2 regions of the Klebsiella sp. SYXHC3 genome follow, and region 1 is predicted to be linked to the other one. Evidence: predicted binding sites of a transcription regulator. Region 1 holds the regulator's gene; the other holds the start of a gene.
The links. Region 1 encodes ArgR, which controls arginine synthesis, uptake and breakdown. Its sites were predicted from a motif close to ANTGAATAAAAATACANT; they were not measured.

Region 1 (11,196 bases):
TTGGCGGGCATACCGATCGGCGTCGCGTAGGCGCAGGAACTGCCGATAACGGTCGCCATCAGGACCGCTTTCGGATCGGCGCCCATACCGGCCGCTATCGACAAACTCACCGGTACCAGTAGCGCGACGGTAGCGGTATTGGACATAAAGTTGGTCATGATGACGGACAGTACAAAGACCACCACCATCAACATGAACGGGGAAGAGTTCTGGCCCAGCATGCCGATGACATGATCGGCAACCAGCTTGCCCGCGCCGGTCATTTCCAGCGCTTTTGCCAGCGCCAGCGTGCCGCCAAAAATGAAAATAGTTTGTGAATCAATCGCTTTGTAAGCCTGCTTTTCCGTCAGCACGCCGGTAAACACCAGTACCAACGCACCGATACAGCCTGCAACCGTCAGGCTAATGCCGGTCTGTTTCTCAAAAATCATGCCGAGGATCGTGGCGATCAGCACCACCAGCGACAGGATCTGTTTCCAGCGCGGAACGTCGCTGTAATCACGCTGTTCGCCGACGCCGCCGACTTCGTCGCTATTCCCGGTAGCAGGCAGAAATTTATAGCCAATTGTCAGGAAATAGAGGATGCCGCAGAGCAGCATCGGTAAACCCACTTTCGCATACTCAAAAAAGCCAAAGCCGCTACCAATATTCTGTAACGCCGATTGCGCGATCAGGTTGCCGGGCGCGCCAATCAACGACAGGTTGCCGCCGAGCGCGGCGGCAAATACCAGCGGCATCAGTAAACGAGAGCGGGCAAAACCCGATTTCGCCGCGACGCCAATCACCACCGGGATCAGCACCGCCGCCGTACCGGTGTTGGAAAGAAAGCCCGACATCACGCCGACCACCACCATGATGGTGAAAATCAGCTGTTTTTCGGTTTTGGCAAAGTGAGTGATCACCCCGCCGACTTTATTGGCCATCCCGGTTTCAAATAACGCCCCGCCGACGACGAACATGGCGACAAAAAGAATGACGTTGGAGTCGATAAAACCAGCAAAAGCTTGTTTTAGATCCAACACGCCGGTGAGTACTAACGCCACGCAGACCACCATGGAAGTCACTGCCAAAGGCACCTTCTCCCAGACGAACATGACGATAGCGAACACCAGCAAACATAAGGTGATGGTAATCGGTTCCATATTTATAATTATCCCTATCAATGATATATGATATTGTATCCAATATTGACGAAGGAGAAATTATGCCCATACAAAAAGTAAGTCAATGCGTTTTTGAGGAAAGATCGCGCAGTGCGATCTGCATCAAGATCCTGCGCAGATCGTCACAAGAAGTGATTGATAACGATGATCAATAAGAAAAAAGCCTGCAATTGCTCCACAGGCAATTGGCGTTACGCGGTGGTATCAGGAAGGTAGCGCGTTAACATGTTCTCCATCGAGCGGATAATATGCTTGCGCATACGCTGGCGCGCCAGCTCTTCATTATGCTGCTCAAGTGCCTGTAAAATCTCTTTATGTTCGTGGATGGAGATAGCGGCATACTCCGCTTCGGTCACCTTGTACCCCATCGACAGTCCGTTCCACATATTACAAAGCAGCATCTTCATTTTTTCGTTGCCTGCGGCGTTCCAGATCTCCATATGGAAAGCCTGGTTCAGGTCGGAATATTCAGTGAAGTTATTATCGGCCAGCGCTTTTTCCGCTGAGTAGTGTACCTGGGCAATGCGCGAAATATCCGTGCCGGGACGGGAAGCTTTCGCCACCGCCTCGCTTTCCAGCAGCGCGCGAATTTCATAATGCTCGCGGATCGTCTGCTCGTTGATCCCCAACACCACCGCGCCTTTATTGGGGCGGACTTTAATCAGGCCATCGGCGGCTAAAATCTGAAACGCTTCGCGTACCGGCATGCTGGAAACGCCGACCATACGGGCAATGCCTTCGAGAGTTATCTCCTGCCCTTCCACTAAATCCCGCGAAAGAATCGCTTTGCGTAATACCGCCGCGACCTGCTCTTTCGCCGAAAGAAGCTTAATTTTCCCTAATTTAGGCTTCTGCACTTTCCCAATCCTTCATATGTTGACGCATAATTTCCGCAAGCATGAGGAAATAACGCTGTGTTGCCTGAGCAATATTGCCCGCATCGCCGCGGCTAATGGCTCCGGCCAGTTCATGTAGTATCAGTGCCGATTCCTGGCTATCGTCTTTCAGATACAGGATGACATAAGAGATATATCCATCCAAAAATTGCTGATAAGCCTTCGCCAGATAGCGGTTATCAAGATAGGAAATCAGCAACTGATGAAATTCCAGTTCGCGAGTTTTGTCGCCAGGCTGCGCCAGCGCTTGTGCGCGCCCGAGCAGCAATTCCCCCTGGTTTGCCGGCACCAGAGTGAACAATTCGGCAGCCATCACCGCGATCACGCGAAAAATTTGGCTAACATCATCAGGCACCAGTTTTGATACCTGCATATGGCGGTTAGGCAAGCGCACCAGAAAGCCCTCTTGTTCAAGGGACTGCAACGCTTCTCTAACCGGCATACGTGAAAGCCCTAGCTGCTCGGCAATACTCTCCTGCGCCAGCTCATCTCCCGCTTTCATCGCTCCGGACAGAATTTGATAGCGAATGATTTGCGTAATGTGGTCCCTGGTCTGCTTTCGTTCGATCTTTTTCACAACGTCCTCATTGCTTAGGGCTTAAGACGCGGGGATTTTAGCAGATTTAGCCGCCAGGCGGCGCATTCGGCAGGGATATGAGGCGATAAAAAAGCCGGAACGACGGTTCCGGCTTTTCTGCTAAGTAGACATTACTTATTCACGAAATCTTCGCCGAGGGCGATATCTTTCTTCAGCGTATCCAGCATGCCTTCCAGCGCCTGCTGTTCAAAAACGCTAAGTTTACCGATGGACTGGCGCTCTTCCACGCCATTTTTGCCCAACAGCAGCGGCTGCGAGAAGAAACGGGCATACTGGCCGTCACCTTCGACATAGGCACATTCAACCACGCCTTTTTCACCCTGCATTGCACGCACCAGTGAGAGCCCGAAACGCGCAGCGGCCTGGCCCATCGACAGCGTCGCCGATCCGCCGCCCGCTTTCGCTTCCACGACTTCCGTCCCGGCGTTTTGAATACGTTTGGTGAGATCCGCGACTTCCTGCTCACTAAAGCTGACGCCAGGGATCTGCGACAGTAAAGGCAGAATAGTGACGCCAGAGTGGCCGCCAATGACCGGAACTTCAACCTCTGTTGCCGACTTGCCTTTCAGCTCGGCGACAAAAGTATTAGAACGAATGATATCGAGGGTGGTAACGCCAAACAGTTTGTTTTTATCGTACACACCGGCTTTTTTCAGCACTTCGGCGGCGATAGCGACGGTGGTATTTACCGGGTTGGTGATAATACCGATGCAGGCCTGCGGACAGGTTTTTGCGATCTGCTGCACCAGGTTTTTAACGATACCGGCATTAACATTAAATAAGTCGGAACGATCCATGCCGGGCTTACGCGCGACGCCGGCGGAAATCAGCACCACATCAGCGCCTTCCAGCGCCGGGGTGGCATCTTCACCGGAGAAACCTTTGATTTTTACATCTGTGGGAATATGACTTAGATCTACCGCCACGCCCGGCGTAACCGGAGCGATGTCGTACAACGAGAGCTCTGAACCTGAAGGCAGTTGGGTCTTAAGTAGTAGGGCAAGCGCCTGGCCGATTCCACCAGCGGCGCCGAGGACTGCAACTTTCATCCTAAACTCCTTATTATGGTTAATATAGTCTTTCGTTATTCCGTCGCCTGGACCTTAATTCACAAGATGAACAATTACAATAATTATGGCTGAAGAATGCGGGGTACGCGCAATGATGCAGCAAATTCGCATTTTTCTTCCTGAGACTGGCCATCCAGCAAAGCCGTAGTACCGGATCGACTATTGGTTACAATACACCCAGCTCGCTCGGCAAAACAATATCAATTTCATAACATTTATTTCACTTTTACAGCGATTTACCCGCTGTGATGCAGGCATGTTCCTCATCAGGGTTATTTGCTAAAATATGCGCCTTTCATAACATTATTTACGCTATTCCTTTGCGGATTATTTGCATAAAAATGCACTTGTATGCATAATGATGTTGTTTTTACCACCATAATCTGGGTGACTTATGCGTAGTTCGGCAAAACAAGAAGAACTGGTTAAAGCGTTTAAATCGCTGCTTAAAGAAGAAAAATTCAGCTCGCAAGGCGAAATCGTTCAGGCGCTGCAGGAAGAAGGTTTCGAGAACATCAACCAATCGAAAGTTTCCCGCATGTTGACAAAGTTTGGCGCCGTTCGCACGCGTAACGCCAAAATGGAAATGGTCTACTGTTTGCCTGCCGAACTCGGCGTGCCGACGACCTCCAGCCCGCTGAAAAATCTGGTACTGGACATCGATTATAACGATGCGGTGGTGGTGATTCACACCAGCCCCGGCGCGGCGCAGCTGATCGCACGCCTGCTGGATTCCTTAGGCAAAGCCGAAGGTATTCTGGGTAGTATCGCGGGGGATGACACTATCTTTACCACCCCTGCCCGCGGTTTTTCCGTTAAAGATCTCTACGACGCGATTCTGGTCCTGTTCGAACAGGAACTCTAAGCGCTCCCCCTCTGGTTCCTGCCAGAGGGTTCTTCCCCGCAAAATGCTATCCCCCAAACCTTCAAATAAAGCAGCATTTTTTTAACATTTAGTGTGGTTTTCCACCTCTATACATTCCTTTACCGAATGATAACGGCTAAAGCGCACAAAAGATCAAATCGCAATATCTATTTGATTTAAATATAAATAATTATGACATTCACCCCATGAATGACATTTCTAATTCTTATACGTTATAAAAACGACATTTCTTGGAAATTATTTACACTGAAAACAATTAGCATGGTATTAATATTTTTGGTGATTAGTGTATACTTGATTTTGTGATGAGGGTCACGAAACAAAGCCCCCTAATAATAAAATTCGACGAGGTGAACATCATGAAAATCAAAACCACTGTAGCCGCACTCAGCATGCTATCCGTACTGTCCTTTGGCGCTTTCGCCGCTGATTCAATCAACAGCACTCAAGCGGAAAGCCGCCAGTCACTGGGCACCGTATCTATCGGCGCGGTAGGTTCTTCCCCGATGGATATGCATGAAATGCTGAACAAAAAAGCACAAGAAGAAGGTGCTTCTTCTTATCGCATTATCGAAGCTCGCACCGGCGACCATTGGCACGCCACTGCTGAACTTTATAAATAAGCTTTAACGATTGTCGGTCATTAACTGAAACAGTATCTCTTCAGCGGCCTGGGTTCATACGAAATCTCCCGCCGCTGCACATAAGGTTGGAGTCAAGATTATGAAAAGCGCAATTATCATCGCATCCCTGGGTCTGGCATCAGTTCTCTCTTTCGGCGCAAGCGCAGCCGTACAGCAAGTGAATGCCGATCAAGCACAAAACCTGCAACCAATGGGCACTATCTCTGTATCGCAAGTAGGTAGCGCGCCAATGGATATGCGCCAGGAACTCGCGGCTAAAGCCGAGAAAGAAGGCGCCAGCAGCTACCGCATTATTGAAGCTCGTACCGGCGACAGCTGGCACGCGACTGCTGAGTTGTACAAATAAACCCTCGTCGTCTTATCCGACGACTTGCCCCCGCCTGCCGGGGGCTTTTTTATGCCCAACGGGCATTGAAACGTAGTTGTCCTTCCAGCTCCTCTTCCGCTTCATCGAACAGCAAAATTAACGCGCCAAAGCGACGACGCTGTTTTTCATCCAGATGGACAAATTCAATCTCCAGCGGGAACGGTAAGCGCCCTCCCGTCACCGCGCTCCACAGCGCGTCAAGGTTATCCACCTGCTTATCCGGTAGCGCGAAGGCGCGGGAAAACTCACGATAGAAATCCTGTTGCTCAGCTATTTCATCAAAATCAAAGGTATAAATAGTCATTGCCCGCCGCCCCTTCCGCTCTGTCCCTCTACACCAAATAAGTATAGCGATAAAAAAACCGACGCCGGGGCGTCGGTTCGCAGGTTAGCTATTGGTGAGCACGTGCTGATATTTTTTCAGCATATCCACCAGCCGTCGCACCGGTTCAGTGACCTGGGGCGAAGCCTGCCAGTGAAGGAGTTTTTCCTGATAAACATCAAGCTCTTCCAGCAGACGGGTAAAGTAACGGCGGCGCTTATCGTCGCTGCCGGCGGAGATAACGTGATCGGCGGTTCGCCGCAGCTGGCGGTGGAAGGCCGACAGATCCTCGTTTACCGGTACCGGGGCATCGCGTAGACGCTGGTGCGCGATAATCAGCGTCAACGCTAACCGAAAGCGGGCGATATCGCCGGGAAACTTGTTCAGCAGTAAAAACAGCTGTTGATACAGCGCCGGCAAATGGTTCTCTTTTCGCCTTGCGCTGTTAGTAGTGAGCGAAGAGACCGCCGCCGAGACGAACTGGTTCAATAACACCCGTCCGGTGCGTGCCTGCGAGTTATCACGCACTAACAGAATCACCATCAGCGCGAGGAAACAGCCGACAATCTGCCCCAGGGCGCTATCGAGGAACTGGCTAAACTGGAACTGCATCGGGTTATCCAGCACCAAAATGTTGATGGTGCTCGCTAAAGCCCCCAGCGATCCCAACCGCCGCTTTTGTACCTCAATGCCGATAAAGAACGCCATCGCGGCAAGGCTGATACACAATAGCAGCATGCTCTGTTGCGTCGCAGGCATGACGACAAGGAAGAACAGCGCGCCGAGCGGTAAAGCGGCAAGGGTGCCATAGAGGAAGTCTAAGGCCACCATCCGCGGGTTAGGCAGACGCATCGCCAGCGCGGTCACCACGGCAATCATGACCATCGCCCCGCTACCGGATGTCCAGCCGGTCCATAGCCAGAACAGGGTGCCGAGAATACAGGAAATGGAGGTTCGCCAGAAGTTAACCATCGCGTGGTGACGTTCGGCGGACTCAACCTTCACCACCGTCTCGCCGCGTAGAACTTCATCTTCAATACGGCTGATTTTGGTGTTGCCAACCACGCCGCGCTTGAGCAGCAGGTAACGCGTCGCCGCGCCGACCCAGCTATAAATAGTGACCGGCGTATTGTGTTCACCTTTCCATGTCAGGAAGCGGCGCATACGCTTAAGCTGTTGATGCACATCCTGTACCGTTTCCACTGGCTCAGCGAACAGCTCGCGGTAGTCGTCAGTCACCATCTCCGGGCGTGAGTTCTGGATCAGATAGGTTTCGCAGGCCTGAGTAATCAGCGTCAGCGATAGCGTGTTGATCGCCTTTAGCCGCTGGTTTACCTTCGACCAGCGCGAAGATTCCATGATCAGATTGCCGCGCATTCCTTCCAGTGCGGCAGTACGGCGCACCAGCGCTCCCCAGGCTTTGTCCACCACCTCGCTATCGCCATGGGCGACACAAAGCTGCATCAGGCGATACTGATCCAGTAGCAGGTTATCCAGTTCGAGGTCGATCTCTTTTTTGATGGAGCGCGGGGAAAATAGCAGGTCAGCGACGATGGCGCTGACGATCCCGATGACGATTTCGCTACAGCGCTCAACGGCAAACTGCGGCGCCAGCATCGGGTCGGTATGAATGGTGATGATGATAATCAGCGCCGTATAACCCGCCAGCCCCCAGGCGTAGGAGTTTTCCACCTTCACCAGCGAGGAGATCCAGGTGCAGAAACCGGCCCAGAGACAGCAGACCAGCATCATCAATAGCGGCGCGCGGATCATGAGGATAATGATCGCCAGCGCGGCAATACAGCCGATAAACGTCCCGGCAATACGCAACATTCCACGGTAACGAATCGCCCCGGAATAGGGTTCACCGCCGGCGGCAAATGCCGGGCCGGCGGTCACGATAGCCGCGGTCAGTACGGCCCAGCGCGGCGTCTCAAGCTGAAAATGAAAGCCGACAAACAGCGCCAGCACCACCGCGCATGCAAGCTTAATCGCAAAGCGGAGATGCCGGGGAGCAATGGTATAGGTCCCCATGGCGATTAACCAAACTCACGTAAGCGCATGGCGACTTTCTGGAAGAAGTTGGCCTGGCTGGCGTCGCGATCTTCTTTACCGGTAATGACGACGGTTGCGGTGGTGCCCGACGGCCAGAGGTTGCCCTGCTGCTGGTCAAGACGAATACGTACCGGCACGCGCTGCGCCAGACGCACCCACTCAAGGTTGGAGTCAACAGAGGCCATCCCTTTTGTATCGCTGCTGCTACTGGCGTTAGTCACGCCCGCGGCAACGCTGTCAACGGTACCTTTTATCACCTTACTACTGCCGAGCGGAGTGATTTCGGCGCGATAACCCGGACGCACGCCTTCCAGCTTAGTCTCTTCCAGGTATGCCATCACGTAGAAGGTATTTTGTTTCACCAAAGCGACCGCGGTCGAACCGCGGGTTATGAATTCGCCGGCGTAGACGTTCAGGTTGGTCACCCAGCCGTCGGCCGGCGCGCGAATCACCGTGCGTTCGAGATCCAGTTTGGCTAAATCGCGGCTGGCCACCGCTTTCGCCAGCTGATGCTCTACGGTTTGCAGCACGTTGTTGGCCTGGTCAATCTCTTCGCGCGACATCGCCTGCACGCCGAGCTTGTTACGGCGCCCGGCTTCAACGCGTTTTTCCTGAGCCAGCGTCTGGTAATAGGAGACATCGGCTTGCGCCTCCGCCAGCGCTTTTTGGTAACGAGGTTGGTCAATAACGAACAATACCTGGTCTTTCTTAACCAGTTGGTTATCCTTGACATTCACCTGTGAAATGAGCCCGGACACATCCGGGGCGATGGCGACGATATCGGCGCTAAAGCGCGCATCGCGCGTCCACGGCGACGCGGTGTAGTACACCCATGCGCGAAAAATAGCGATAAACGCCAGAATAACCAGTATCACAGTGATGGCAGTACGCAGGATATTTCTTGTTAGTGTTTTCACATCGACCTCAAACGAACAAGCGCGATATCAGATAAAACAGACAGCAATACAGCGCAGTATTAAACAGTGCAGGGTGCCAGACAAAATCATAAATACCGGTCGGAACCAGCAAACGGTGCACCAGCCAGAAGATGGCTAGCGACAATAGCAGCTCAAAGAAGATCGGCGGAAACGATAAGCCGAAAATCACTATGACAGGAAACAGACTCATGATGACCTTGATAAGAAGCGTACAGGTGGTAGCGTGATGCGTTTATTATGTAGCTAACTATATATTAACGTAACAATTGCAGCCTTATCTATAATATGTGATCTAAATCACTTTTAAGCCAGAGTGAATAATGGAACGACTAAAACGCATGTCGGTGTTCGCCAAAGTGGTTGAGCTGGGCTCTTTCACCGCCGCCGCACGCCAGCTCCAGATGAGCGTTTCATCTATCAGCCAGACCGTTGCTAAACTGGAAGACGAGCTACAGGTAAAGCTGCTCAACCGCAGCACCCGCAGCCTGGGCTTAACAGAAGCGGGTAAAATTTATTACCAGGGCTGCCGAAGAATGCTCTTTGAAGCGCAGGACGTCCATGAACAGCTGTATGCCTTCAACAATACTCCAATCGGCACGCTGCGCATCGGTAGCTCTTCAACTATGGCACAGAATGTGCTGGCGCGCATAACCGCCGACATGCTCAAAGAATATCCGGGTTTATCGATTAATCTGGTGACCGGCATCCCTGCGCCAGACCTGATTGCCGATGGCCTCGACGTGGTAATACGCGTCGGCGCATTGCAGGATTCCAGCCTCTTCTCACGGCGGCTGGGCTCGATGCCGATGGTGCTCTGCGCGGCGAAAAGTTATCTTCAGCACGCGGGATGCCCGGAAAAACCGGCGGATCTCGCCAGCCACTCGTGGCTGGAATATAGCGTACGGCCAGATAATGAGTTCGAAATTATCGCCCCGGAGGGGATCTCAACACGCCTGATCCCACAAGGGCGTTTCGTCACTAACGATCCGATGACGCTGATCCGCTGGCTGACTGCCGGCGTTGGCGTGGCCTACGTTCCGCTGATGTGGGCGATCGACGAGATCAATCGCGGTGAACTGGAGATCCTGCTGCCGAGCTATCAATCGGATCCGCGGCCGGTCTATGCGCTGTATACCGAAAAAGACAAACTGCCGCTGAAGGTGCAGGTATGTATTAACTATCTGACGGATTATTTTGTCGAGGTGGCGAAGATCTATCAGGGAATGCACGGGCGCGGGATGACCCGTTAATTGACATCCCGGCAGCGGCTTCGCGCCGCCGGGACCAGCCGTTATCAGGCGGTGCCGCCAACGGTAAGGTTGTCGACTTTCAGCGTCGGCTGGCCGACGCCGACCGGCACGCTCTGCCCTTCTTTACCGCACACGCCAACGCCGCTATCCAGCTTCAGGTCGTTACCAACCATAGAAATCTGCTGCATCGCTTCGATACCGGAACCGATTAGCGTCGCGCCTTTGACTGCCTTGGTCACTTTGCCTTTTTCAATCAGGTAAGCTTCCGAGGTCGAGAAGACAAATTTACCGGAGGTGATATCCACCTGGCCGCCGCCGAAGTTCGGCGCATAGATACCGTAATCGACCGATTCGATAATCTCCTGCGGCGTCGACTTACCGGCCAGCATATAGGTGTTGGTCATCCGCGGCATCGGCAGATGCGCATAGGATTCACGGCGACCATTACCGGTCGGCGCAACGCCCATTAAACGCGCGTTGAGCTTATCCTGCATATAACCTTTCAGGACACCGTTTTCGATAAGCACATTGTATTGACCCGGCGTACCTTCGTCATCAATCGCGACCGAACCACGGCGATCGGCCATGGTGCCGTCATCCACGACGGTGCACAGTTCAGAGGCGACTAATTCGCCCATGTGACCGCTGAAGACCGAGGTGCCGCGACGGTTAAAGTCACCTTCCAGACCGTGGCCAACGGCTTCATGCAGCAGCACGCCAGGCCAGCCCGCGCCAAGCACCACCGGCAGCATTCCGGCTGGCGCGGCAACCGCGGACAGATTGACTAATGCCATACGTACCGCTTCACGCGCCCAGACATCCGCCCGTACGTCGCCATCCAGCGGCGCAAGGAAATAATCATAGCCAAATCGCCCGCCGCCACCGCTGGCGCCGCGCTCGCGTTTGCCGTCTTCCTCCACCAGCACGCTTACGGAGAGGCGAACCAGAGGACGGACATCAGCGGCCAGCGTCCCGTCCGTTGCCGCCACCAGGATAAGCTCGTAGAC
Region 2 (11,196 bases), on a different contig from region 1:
ACAACACCGCGCTGCCGTCGCTGGCCTGCTGGAACTGGCCCTGAGCCAGCGCCGCCATTCCAGGGTTGGCTTTGGCTTCCGCCAGCACTTCATCTTGATGGCGCGACGACCACGGCCCCGCCCACATCACGTTGACTGCCGCGACGGCGCCGGTAAACAGGGCGAGGATCATTGCCGCCTTAATCAATACGGCTTTACTTAAGCCGCAGGCGTGCATCACCGTAATTTCGCTTTCGGTATACAGTTTGCCCAGCGTCATCAACAACCCGAGGAAAAGACTCAGGGGCAGAATGAGCTGCGCCATTTCCGGTACGCCCAGCCCTAACAGCGAGAGCACCAGGTTGGTCGGGATATCGCCATCTACCGCGGCGCCAAGGATCCTGACGAGTTTCTGACAGAAGAAAATCAGTAACAGGATGAATAGGATCGCCAACTGGCTTTTCAGCGTCTCACGAACCAGATATCTTATGATTATCACTATAAATACGCCCGTAAAAACCCGTCTTATTGCAGGAAAATTGCTTGTTTCATGGCTTAAACGTCATTTATTCTCTTTTGTCGTCGAAAACATCGCTAAGATTAAATGACTCATCGGTTCTGCGTATCAGGATCTTTTCTGACGAACCAAGGCCGTAATAACGTTAAGATTAACACGAAGTCACCGCAACAGCGGACATGAGTTACGAAAGCTTGCAATTATATACTCAATGGATTTCGAGTTGTAGAAAGGCGGCAGGACTGTGAAGCCCCAAAGCGGCATCAGCCAGCGTCAGGGGTAAGCAGGCGTAGCCAACGCATCTGCAACTGGAAAGGCGACGAGTATAGCCGTAGCCACCACTGTTGTCTTTAAGATTCAGGAGCATAGTGCATGGAGTTCAGTGTAAAAAGCGGTAGCCCGGAGAAGCAGCGGAGTGCCTGTATCGTGGTCGGCGTCTTCGAACCACGCCGCCTCTCCCCCATCGCCGAACAACTCGATAAAATCAGCGACGGTTACATCAGCGCCCTGCTGCGTCGCGGCGAGCTCGAAGGCAAGCCAGGCCAGACGTTGTTACTGCACCATGTGCCGAACATCCTGTCTGAGCGCATTCTGCTCATCGGCTGTGGTAAAGAGCGCGAACTGGATGAACGTCAGTATAAACAAGTTATTCAGAAAACCATTAATACTCTGAATGATACTGGTTCGATGGAAGCCGTCTGCTTCCTGACCGAACTGCACGTCAAGGGCCGCAACAACTACTGGAAAGTTCGCCAGGCCGTTGAAACCGCCAAAGAGACGCTGTACAGCTTCGATCAGTTGAAGACCAACAAAAGCGAGCCACGTCGCCCGCTGCGTAAAATGGTCTTTAACGTGCCGACTCGCCGCGAGCTCACCAGCGGCGAACGCGCCATTCAACATGGCCTGGCAATCGCCGCCGGTATCAAAGCGGCGAAAGATCTCGGCAATATGCCGCCGAATATCTGTAACGCGGCTTACCTTGCTTCCCAGGCGCGCCAATTGGCCGACACTTACAGTAAGAACGTCATCACCCGCGTGATCGGCGAGCAGCAGATGCGCGAGCTGGGGATGAACTCCTATCTCGCCGTCGGCAACGGCTCGCAGAACGAGTCGCTGATGTCGGTCATCGAGTATAAAGGCAACCCGTCTGAAGACGCGCGCCCTATCGTGCTGGTCGGTAAAGGCCTGACCTTCGACTCCGGCGGCATCTCCATCAAGCCTGCCGAAGGCATGGACGAGATGAAGTACGACATGTGCGGCGCGGCGGCGGTCTACGGCGTAATGCGAATGGTTGCCGAGCTGCAGCTGCCGCTGAACGTCATCGGCGTGCTGGCGGGCTGTGAAAACATGCCTGGCGGTCGCGCTTATCGCCCGGGCGATGTTCTGACCACCATGTCCGGGCAGACCGTTGAAGTGCTGAATACCGACGCCGAAGGCCGTCTGGTATTGTGCGACGTTCTGACCTACGTTGAGCGCTTCGAGCCGGAAGCGGTTATCGATGTGGCGACGCTGACCGGCGCCTGCGTGATTGCCCTCGGCCATCACATCACCGGCCTGATGTCGAACCATAATCCGCTGGCTCATGAGCTGATCGGCGCCTCCGAACTGGCCGGCGACCGCGCATGGCGTCTGCCGCTGGCCGACGAGTTCCAGGATCAGTTGGAGTCCAACTTTGCGGATATGGCGAACATCGGCGGCCGTCCTGGCGGCGCGATTACCGCTGGCTGCTTCCTGTCACGCTTCACCCGCAAGTACAACTGGGCACACCTCGACATCGCCGGTACCGCCTGGCGTTCCGGTAAGGCCAAAGGCGCGACCGGCCGCCCGGTGGCGCTGCTGTCGCAGTTCCTGCTCAATCGTGCGGGTTTTAACGGCGAAGAGTGATTGCCGTCTGATGCCCGGTGGCGCTACGCTTACCGGGCCTACGGAAAAATGCCGTTTGTAGGCCGGGTAAGCGTAGCGCCACCCGGCTTTGCATTTAAATCCACAACAAGAAGCCCCATATATGAAAAACGCAACGTTCTATCTTCTGGACAATGACACCATCGTCGACGAGCTCAGCGCCGTCGAGCAGCTGGTGTGTGAAATTGCCGCAGAACGTTGGCGCAACGGCAAGCGCGTCCTGATCGCCTGTGAAGATGAACAGCAGGCTATTCGCCTCGACGAAGCGCTGTGGACGCGGCCGCCGGAGAGCTTTGTGCCGCATAACCTGGCGGGCGAAGGCCCGAGAGGCGGCGCGCCGGTAGAAATTGCCTGGCCGCAAAAGCGCAACAGCAGCCCGCGGGATATTCTTATCAGCCTGCGGCTAAACTTTGCAGATTTTGCCACCGCTTTCACAGAAGTGATAGACTTTGTCCCTTACGAAGATTCTCTGAAACAACTGGCGCGCGAACGCTATAAAGCGTACCGCATGGCTGGTTTCAACCTGAACACGGCAACCTGGAAATAATGGAAAAGACATACAACCCACAAGATATCGAACAGCCGCTTTACGAGCACTGGGAAAAGCAGGGCTATTTCAAACCGAATGGTGATGAAAGCCAGGAGAGCTTCTGCATCATGATCCCGCCGCCGAACGTCACCGGCAGTTTGCATATGGGTCATGCCTTCCAGCAAACCATCATGGATACCATGATTCGCTACCAGCGCATGCAGGGTAAAAACACCCTGTGGCAGGCCGGTACCGACCACGCGGGTATCGCTACCCAAATGGTGGTTGAGCGTAAGATTGCCGCTGAAGAAGGTAAAACCCGCCACGACTACGGCCGCGATGCCTTCATCGATAAAATCTGGCAGTGGAAAGCGGAATCCGGCGGCACCATTACCCGCCAGATGCGCCGCCTCGGCAACTCCGTCGACTGGGAGCGCGAGCGCTTCACGATGGATGAAGGCCTGTCCAACGCGGTAAAAGAAGTCTTCGTTCGCCTGTACAAAGAAGACCTGATTTATCGCGGCAAGCGCCTGGTCAACTGGGACCCGAAACTGCGCACCGCCATCTCTGACCTGGAAGTAGAGAACCGCGAATCGAAAGGTTCCATGTGGCACATCCGCTATCCGCTGGCCGATGGCGCGAAAACCGCTGACGGTAAAGATTACCTGGTGGTCGCCACCACGCGTCCGGAAACCCTGCTGGGCGATACCGGCGTGGCCGTTAACCCGGAGGATCCGCGTTACAAAGATCTGATCGGTAAATTCGTGGTGCTGCCGCTGGTTAACCGCCGCATTCCAATTGTTGGCGACGAGCACGCCGACATGGAAAAAGGCACCGGCTGCGTGAAAATCACCCCGGCGCACGACTTTAACGACTACGAAGTTGGCCGCCGTCATCAGCTGCCGATGATTAATATTTTGACCTTTGATGGCGACATCCGTGAAAGCGCGGAAGTCTACGATACCAAAGGCAACGAATCCGACGTCTATTCCAACGAGATCCCGGCTGAATTCCAGAAGATGGAACGTTTTGCCGCGCGTAAAGCGATGGTTGCCGCCGTCGACGCGTTGGGCCTGCTGGAAGAGATCAAACCGCACGACCTGACCGTGCCTTACGGCGACCGCGGCGGCGTGGTTATCGAACCGATGCTGACCGACCAGTGGTACGTGCGTGCCGACGTGCTGGCCAAGCCGGCAGTTGAAGCCGTTGAGAATGGCGACATTCAGTTCGTGCCGAAGCAGTACGAAAACATGTACTTCTCCTGGATGCGCGATATTCAGGATTGGTGTATTTCCCGTCAGCTGTGGTGGGGTCACCGCATCCCGGCATGGTACGACGATCAGGGCAACGTCTACGTTGGCCGCACCGAAGACGAAGTACGCCAGGAAAATAATCTCGGCGCCGACGTCGCGCTGCGTCAGGACGAAGACGTTCTGGATACCTGGTTCTCTTCCGCGCTGTGGACCTTCTCCACCCTCGGCTGGCCGGAAAACACCGATGCGCTGCGTCAGTTCCACCCGACCAGCGTGATGGTGTCCGGCTTCGACATTATCTTCTTCTGGATTGCCCGCATGATCATGATGACCATGCACTTCATCAAAGATGAAAACGGCAAGCCGCAGGTTCCGTTTAAGACCGTCTACATGACCGGCCTTATCCGCGACGACGAAGGCCAGAAGATGTCCAAATCCAAGGGTAACGTCATTGACCCGCTGGATATGGTTGACGGCATCACCCTGCCGGAGCTGCTGGAGAAACGTACCGGCAACATGATGCAGCCGCAGCTGGCGGAAAAAATCCGTAAGCGCACCGAGAAACAGTTCCCGAACGGCATCGAGCCGCACGGCACCGACGCCCTGCGTTTCACCCTGGCGGCGCTGGCCTCTACCGGCCGCGACATCAACTGGGATATGAAGCGTCTGGAAGGTTACCGTAACTTCTGCAACAAGCTGTGGAACGCCAGCCGCTTCGTACTGATGAATACCGAAGATCAAGATTGCGGTTTCAACGGCGGCGAGATGGTGCTGTCCCTGGCCGACCGCTGGATCCTGGCTGAATTCAACCAGACCGTGAAAGCGTACCGCGAAGCGCTGGATAACTTCCGCTTCGATATCGCCGCGGGCATCCTGTATGAATTTACCTGGAACCAGTTCTGCGACTGGTACCTCGAACTGACCAAGCCGGTCATGAACGGTGGCAGCGAAGCGGAGCTGCGCGGGACTCGTCATACTCTGGTGACCGTGCTGGAAGGTCTGCTGCGCCTGGCGCACCCGATTATTCCTTTCATCACCGAGACCATCTGGCAGCGCGTGAAAGTAATCTGCGGTATCACCGCCGATACCATCATGCTGCAACCGTTCCCGCAGTACGAGGCTTCTCAGGTTGATGAAGCGGCGCTGGCCGACACCGAATGGCTGAAGCAGGCGATCGTCGCCGTACGTAACATCCGTGCGGAGATGAACATCGCTCCGGGTAAACCGCTGGAACTGCTGCTGCGCGGCTGCAGCAAAGATGCCGAGCGTCGTGTTAACGACAACCGCAGCTTCCTGCTGAACCTGGCGCGTCTGGAAAGCATCACCGTGCTGCCTGCCGATGATAAAGGTCCAGTTTCCGTGACCAAGATTATCGACGGCGCCGAGCTGCTGATCCCGATGGCGGGTCTTATCGACAAAGAAGCCGAGCTGGCGCGTCTGGCAAAAGAAGTGGCGAAAGTCGAAGCGGAAATCGGCCGTATCGAAAGCAAGCTGTCCAACGAAGGCTTTGTGGCCCGCGCGCCGGAAGCGGTTATCGCCAAAGAGCGTGAGAAGCTGGAAGGCTACGCGGAAGCGAAAGCGAAACTGATTGAACAGCAGGCAGTGATCGCCGCGCTGTAATCCTCCCGCCCCTTATCCCATCCGGTAAGGGGCGTTATTTTATGAAAGATCCTCGCTTGCACTCTCCCCGCCCGCAGTGTTATTAACAACATCATCCGTCATTATTATGTAATGAGTCTTCAAATGAATACGAGCGCAACCCTAACGCTATCCCTGCGCCGCATCACGGCCACTGATAATCCGGCGATTGCCAATGTTATCCGCCAGGTCTCCGCGGAATACGGTCTGACCGCCGACAAAGGCTATACGGTCGCTGACCCAAATCTGGATGAACTCTATGAGCTCTATAGCCAACCTGGCTCCGCTTATTGGGTCGTTGAGCAGAATGGCGAAGTGGTCGGCGGCGGCGGCGTGGCGCCGCTTTCGTGTAGCGAGTCCGATATCTGTGAGCTGCAGAAAATGTACTTTATGACCTCGGCGCGCGGCAAAGGTCTGGCGAAAAAGCTGGCGCTGATGGCGATGGATTACGCCCGCGAGCAGGGTTTTAAACGCTGCTATCTGGAAACCACCGCTTTTTTGAAAGAAGCGATTGGCTTGTATGAGCATCTCGGGTTTGAGCATATTGACGAGCCGCTGGGCTGCACCGGCCACGTCGATTGTGAAGTGCGGATGTTGAAAACGCTGTAACGCCTCGCTACCGTGGGCCTCCCCGGTAGCGCTGCGCTTATCGGGGCTACCCGCGGTGTCGTTTTTTGTCGGGTGGCGGCTAACGCCTTACCCGACCTACGGCCCGTGCTATTGCGAGCTAAAGCTCTCAACGCTCTCCCTCTCCCCAGGATTACTGAAACTGCCGGTGTTAGTGGCTACAGGGGCCGAATACCGCGGGCTACAACGCCGTCGGCACGCCGCTGTGGAAGCGGAACTCGGGCTCCGGGCGGAGGATCAATGCCGCTTCCGCCTCGCCAAGCTGGCGTACGCGCTCGCTGATATCTCCCCCCGCTATCATCTGCGCCAGATCCAGGTAGTCCTGATAATGCCGGGCCTCGGAGCGCAGCAACGACAGATAAAACTTCTGTAGATCATCATCCAGCCACGGTGCCAGCGCGGCAAATCGCTCGCAGGAGCGCGCTTCGATATAAGCGCCGCAAATCAGCTTATCGATTAGCATCACCGGCTCATGGGATCGCACCTCCCGGCGCATACCGCGGGCATAGTTGCTGGCGGTGATTTTGACGTAAGGGATATCCCGCGCCAGCATGATCTCACGCACCTGCCAGAAGTGGTGCAGCTCCTCTTTGATAAGCAGAATCATGCTGTCGAGCAACTGGCTGCCCCACGGGTCGTTGGTTCGCGGCATGGCGCTTTTGTTGATCCGTTTATGCAGAGCGACAAAATCCGGCTCCGGCCCACGGCGATAGGTAAAGTCTTCGTACGGTTTCAGGCATTCCAGTAGCTCGTCGGCGCCATCTTTATCGGCGACGTAGCGGCGTACCAGCAGCATGGCGTTTTGCGCCGCTTTCAGCTCGCATACCATATGGTCGGTCAACAGCAGCGGCAGGTTTTCCGGTTTACGGGCTTCGTCAATCCACGCCTGCGGCGTTGGGCAGTGCAGGAATGCTAAAATCGGGGAAAGTATTTGCGGGTAATCCATTGAAGCTCCAGGCTATACCCTAATCAGGACGGGTATATACGGCGGCAGACGCCGCCGTATCCGTTGACGACTTAGTGGCGTACGCCGTTATCGTCTTCGTCAATTAAATCTTCGTCATCTTCGCCGTCATCGTCTTCGCCGTTCGGGTCTTCGTAGTAGGTACCCCAACCGTCGTACTCGACGTTGAATTTTTCCGCCAGGTTCATCAGCTGTTCAACCTGGGCATCGATCAGATCGGCGTTGAGCGCGCTTTCGCTCAGGATATCGCAGCAGATCACCACTTCGCCTTCTTCGACTTCCAGCTCTTCCGGCTCGGTGACTTCATAACCCATCTTGAAGGCCTCTACCGCCACTTTTTCCAACGTTTCGAAATCGTCGGCAGAGAGATGATGCTCAATGGTATACAGCGCGTCCGGATCGCTGCCATCTTCCAGCAGCTCTTCGATAATCAGACGCGTTTCCTCACGCTGTTCTTCCAGTAGTTCCGGGTTTGCCATGGCTCGTTCCTCATAATGTGCGGCAGATACTCCTATTGTCACATACCGCCGTGATTGCCTCCACCTTCTGTGTAAAAGATTTCTAACTCGGGGTTGCAAATGAATATTCATACATATAAAGTGAATTTTAATTCAATAGTGGCGTTTGCCAGGTGAGGGAATTATGTCCGCGTTATATCAGAAGCATTTCTTGAGATTACTGGATTTTACTGCTGCAGAAATTACCGGCCTTGTCGACCTGGCCGCGCAATTAAAAGCCGATAAGAAAAACGGTATCGAGGCCCAGAAACTGAAGGGCAAAAACATCGCGCTCATCTTCGAAAAAGACTCAACCCGCACACGATGCTCTTTCGAAGTTGCCGCTTACGACCAGGGCGCCCGCGTGACCTATCTCGGTTCCAGCGGAAGCCAAATCGGCCACAAAGAATCCATGAAAGATACCGCCCGCGTGCTGGGCCGCATGTATGACGGTATTCAGTACCGCGGCTACGGCCAGGAGCTGGTGGAAACCCTGGCGGAGTATGCCGGCGTGCCGGTGTGGAACGGCCTGACCGATGAATTCCACCCGACGCAGCTCCTGGCCGACCTGCTGACCATGCAAGAGCACCTGCCGGGTAAGGCATTTAATGAAATGACGCTGGTCTACGCCGGCGACGCGCGTAACAACATGGGTAACTCCATGCTGGAAGCCGCCGCGCTGACCGGGCTGGACCTGCGCCTGGTGGCGCCGAAAGCCTGCTGGCCGGAAGAGGGTTTAGTGGCGGAATGCACTGCGCTGGCGAAAAAGCACGGCGGCAATATTACCCTGACGGAAGATATCGCCGCGGGCGTAAAAGGCGCCGATTTCATTTATACCGACGTGTGGGTATCGATGGGCGAGGCGAAAGAGAAATGGGCGGAGCGTATCGCCCTGCTGCGCGGCTATCAGGTGAATAAAGCCATGCTGCAATTAACCGGCAACCCGCAGGTGAAATTCCTGCATTGTCTGCCCGCGTTCCACGATGACCAGACCATTCTCGGCAAACAGATGGCGGCGGAGTATGGACTGCACGGCGGTATGGAAGTGACCGATGAAGTCTTTGAATCCCCAGCGAGCATCGTCTTCGATCAGGCGGAAAACCGTATGCACACCATCAAAGCGGTGATGGTGGCGACGCTTGGAAAATAACCATTAATCACGGTAGGTTCCCGGATAGCGCGCTACGCGTATCCGGGCTAACCGTTTTAAGCCATCAACACCTTCACCACCGCTTTGCGCACCTTCGCCGGCGCCCCGACCGCACAGAGCGGTTTATGCACTTCGCCTGGATAAAACACCACAAAATCGCCCTCGTTAAGGATAACGGTTTTCTCCTGCGCGCCCTCGGCGAGGAAGGCGATGTCTTTGTCCGCCAGCCAGTCAATCTGCGGCTCGCCTGCGGGTAAGGTGCTGAAGGTCATCCCTTCCTGACCGCGAAGTACAATTTGAATATCCAGATAGCGGGCGTGATACTCGGCGCGACGCTCGGCCTGTGCTTCGGTGCTGTCTTCAGAAATCAGATAGAACAGATTATTGCCGTCGATGTCGTGTTTGCCGAGCGGCGTCGACGCACTAACGTGGGCTTTAACATGCTCAATCGCCTGACGCAGCGCGTCCGGCAGCCAGGATTGCAGATGATGAATATTGCCGATAATCATAGTAGCCCTCAAATATAAAACAGCTTTTCATTTTTGTTTTATACGCTGCTTACCACTGCCAGACCACATTTTTATCGCGGTTTTTTGCGCTGGCGCAGCCTTCGCAGGCAAACGTTTCCCTGATTGTGGATTAATCGCTTGATTGCTCATCAAAGCTGCGTATAATGCCAGCCGTTTTGCCGGGAGGAAATATGGTCAATTGCGTACGACATTGCTGTGTCTTACCGCGTCTGAAAGCAGGCGCTGGCCTGGCGTTTTTCTTTCCGTTGCTCAATGAATTCTCGAAGCCCCTTATTTAAGGGGCTTTTTTTTTGCTCAGGCGTCAGGAGATAAGCATGGCTAACCCGCTATATCAAAAACATATCATTTCCATAAACGATCTCAGCCGCGAAGACCTCGAACTGGTGCTGGCGACGGCCGCAAAGCTGAAAGCCAATCCGCAACCCGAGCTGCTGAAGCATAAGGTTATCGCCAGCTGTTTCTTTGAAGCCTCCACCCGTACTCGCCTCTCTTTTGAAACCTCCATGCATCGCCTCGGCGCCAGCGTGGTTGGCTTCTCCGACAGCAGCAACACCTCGCTCGGCAAGAAAGGCGAAACCCTGGCCGACACCATTTCGGTTATCAGCACCTACGTCGACGCTATCGTAATGCGCCATCCGCAAGAGGGCGCCGCGCGTCTGGCAACCGAATTCTCCGGCAACGTACCGATTCTCAACGCCGGCGACGGCGCCAATCAGCATCCAACGCAAACCCTGCTCGACCTGTTCACCATTCAGGAAACTCAGGGCCGCCTTGAGAACCTCAATATCGCGATGGTCGGCGACCTGAAATATGGCCGTACCGTACATTCGCTGACCCAGGCGCTGGCCAAATTCAACGGCAACCGCTTCTACTTCATCGCCCCGGACGCGCTGGCGATGCCGCAGTACATTCTCGATATGCTGGATGAAAAAGGCATCGCCTGGAGCCTGCATAGCGCCATCGACGAAGTGATGGCAGAGGTCGATATTCTGTATATGACTCGCGTGCAGAAAGAGCGCCTGGACCCATCGGAATACGCCAACGTGAAGGCACAGTTCGTGCTGCGCGCCGCGGATCTCGAAGGCGCCCGCGTCAACATGAAGGTGCTGCACCCGCTGCCGCGCGTTGATGAAATCACCACCGACGTCGATAAAACGCCGCACGCCTGGTACTTCCAGCAGGCCGGCAACGGCATCTTCGCCCGCCAGGCGTTACTGGCACTGGTATTGAATAGCGAGCTGGCACAATAAGGGGGAATGAGAGATGACACACGACAATAAACTGCAAGTAGAAGCCATTAAACGCGGCACCGTGATCGACCATATCCCGGCCCAGGTCGGCTTCAAGTTGTTGACCCTGTTCAAGCTGACCGAAACCGACCAGCGCATCACCATCGGCCTGAACCTGCCGTCCGGCGAGATGGGCCGTAAAGATTTGATTAAAATCGAGAACACCTTCCTGACCGATGAGCAGGTCAATCAGTTGGCGCTGTATGCGCCGGACGCAACGGTTAACCGTATTGATGATTACGAAGTGGTGGGTAAATCCCGCCCGAGCCTGCCGGAGCGCATCAATAGCGTGCTGGTCTGCCCGAACAGCAACTGCATCAG

Region 2: a site for ArgR is predicted at 8,008-8,025, ahead of argF (ornithine carbamoyltransferase). Genes of this name have one in related genera too.

What each region holds. Positions count from the first base shown of each region.
Region 1 covers NZ_JBXUNG010000017.1:27,494-38,689, reverse strand. Annotated here, with positions in the region: gene AC2CGP_RS23830 (SLC13 family permease) at 1-1,142, opposite strand, end outside; gene AC2CGP_RS23825 (GntR family transcriptional regulator) at 1,355-2,020, opposite strand; gene AC2CGP_RS23820 (GntR family transcriptional regulator) at 2,007-2,636, opposite strand; gene mdh (malate dehydrogenase) at 2,768-3,706, opposite strand; gene argR (transcriptional regulator ArgR) at 4,122-4,592, shown strand; gene yhcN (peroxide/acid stress response protein YhcN) at 4,973-5,236, shown strand; gene yhcN-B (DUF1471 family stress response protein YhcN-B) at 5,337-5,603, shown strand; gene AC2CGP_RS23795 (barstar family protein) at 5,653-5,928, opposite strand; gene aaeB (p-hydroxybenzoic acid efflux pump subunit AaeB) at 6,013-7,980, opposite strand; gene aaeA (p-hydroxybenzoic acid efflux pump subunit AaeA) at 7,986-8,918, opposite strand; gene aaeX (p-hydroxybenzoic acid efflux pump operon protein AaeX) at 8,926-9,129, opposite strand; gene aaeR (HTH-type transcriptional activator AaeR) at 9,260-10,189, shown strand; gene tldD (metalloprotease TldD) at 10,234-11,196, opposite strand, start outside.
Region 2 covers NZ_JBXUNG010000010.1:51,136-62,331, forward strand. Annotated here, with positions in the region: gene lptF (LPS export ABC transporter permease LptF) at 1-478, opposite strand, end outside; gene pepA (leucyl aminopeptidase) at 869-2,380, shown strand; gene holC (DNA polymerase III subunit chi) at 2,502-2,945, shown strand; gene AC2CGP_RS20160 (valine--tRNA ligase) at 2,945-5,800, shown strand; gene AC2CGP_RS20165 (GNAT family N-acetyltransferase) at 5,924-6,427, shown strand; gene miaE (tRNA isopentenyl-2-thiomethyl-A-37 hydroxylase MiaE) at 6,627-7,391, opposite strand; gene rraB (ribonuclease E inhibitor RraB) at 7,463-7,888, opposite strand; gene argF (ornithine carbamoyltransferase) at 8,052-9,056, shown strand; gene AC2CGP_RS20185 (YhcH/YjgK/YiaL family protein) at 9,113-9,565, opposite strand; gene AC2CGP_RS20190 (pyrBI operon leader peptide) at 9,757-9,864, shown strand; gene pyrB (aspartate carbamoyltransferase) at 9,901-10,836, shown strand; gene pyrI (aspartate carbamoyltransferase regulatory subunit) at 10,850-11,196, shown strand, end outside.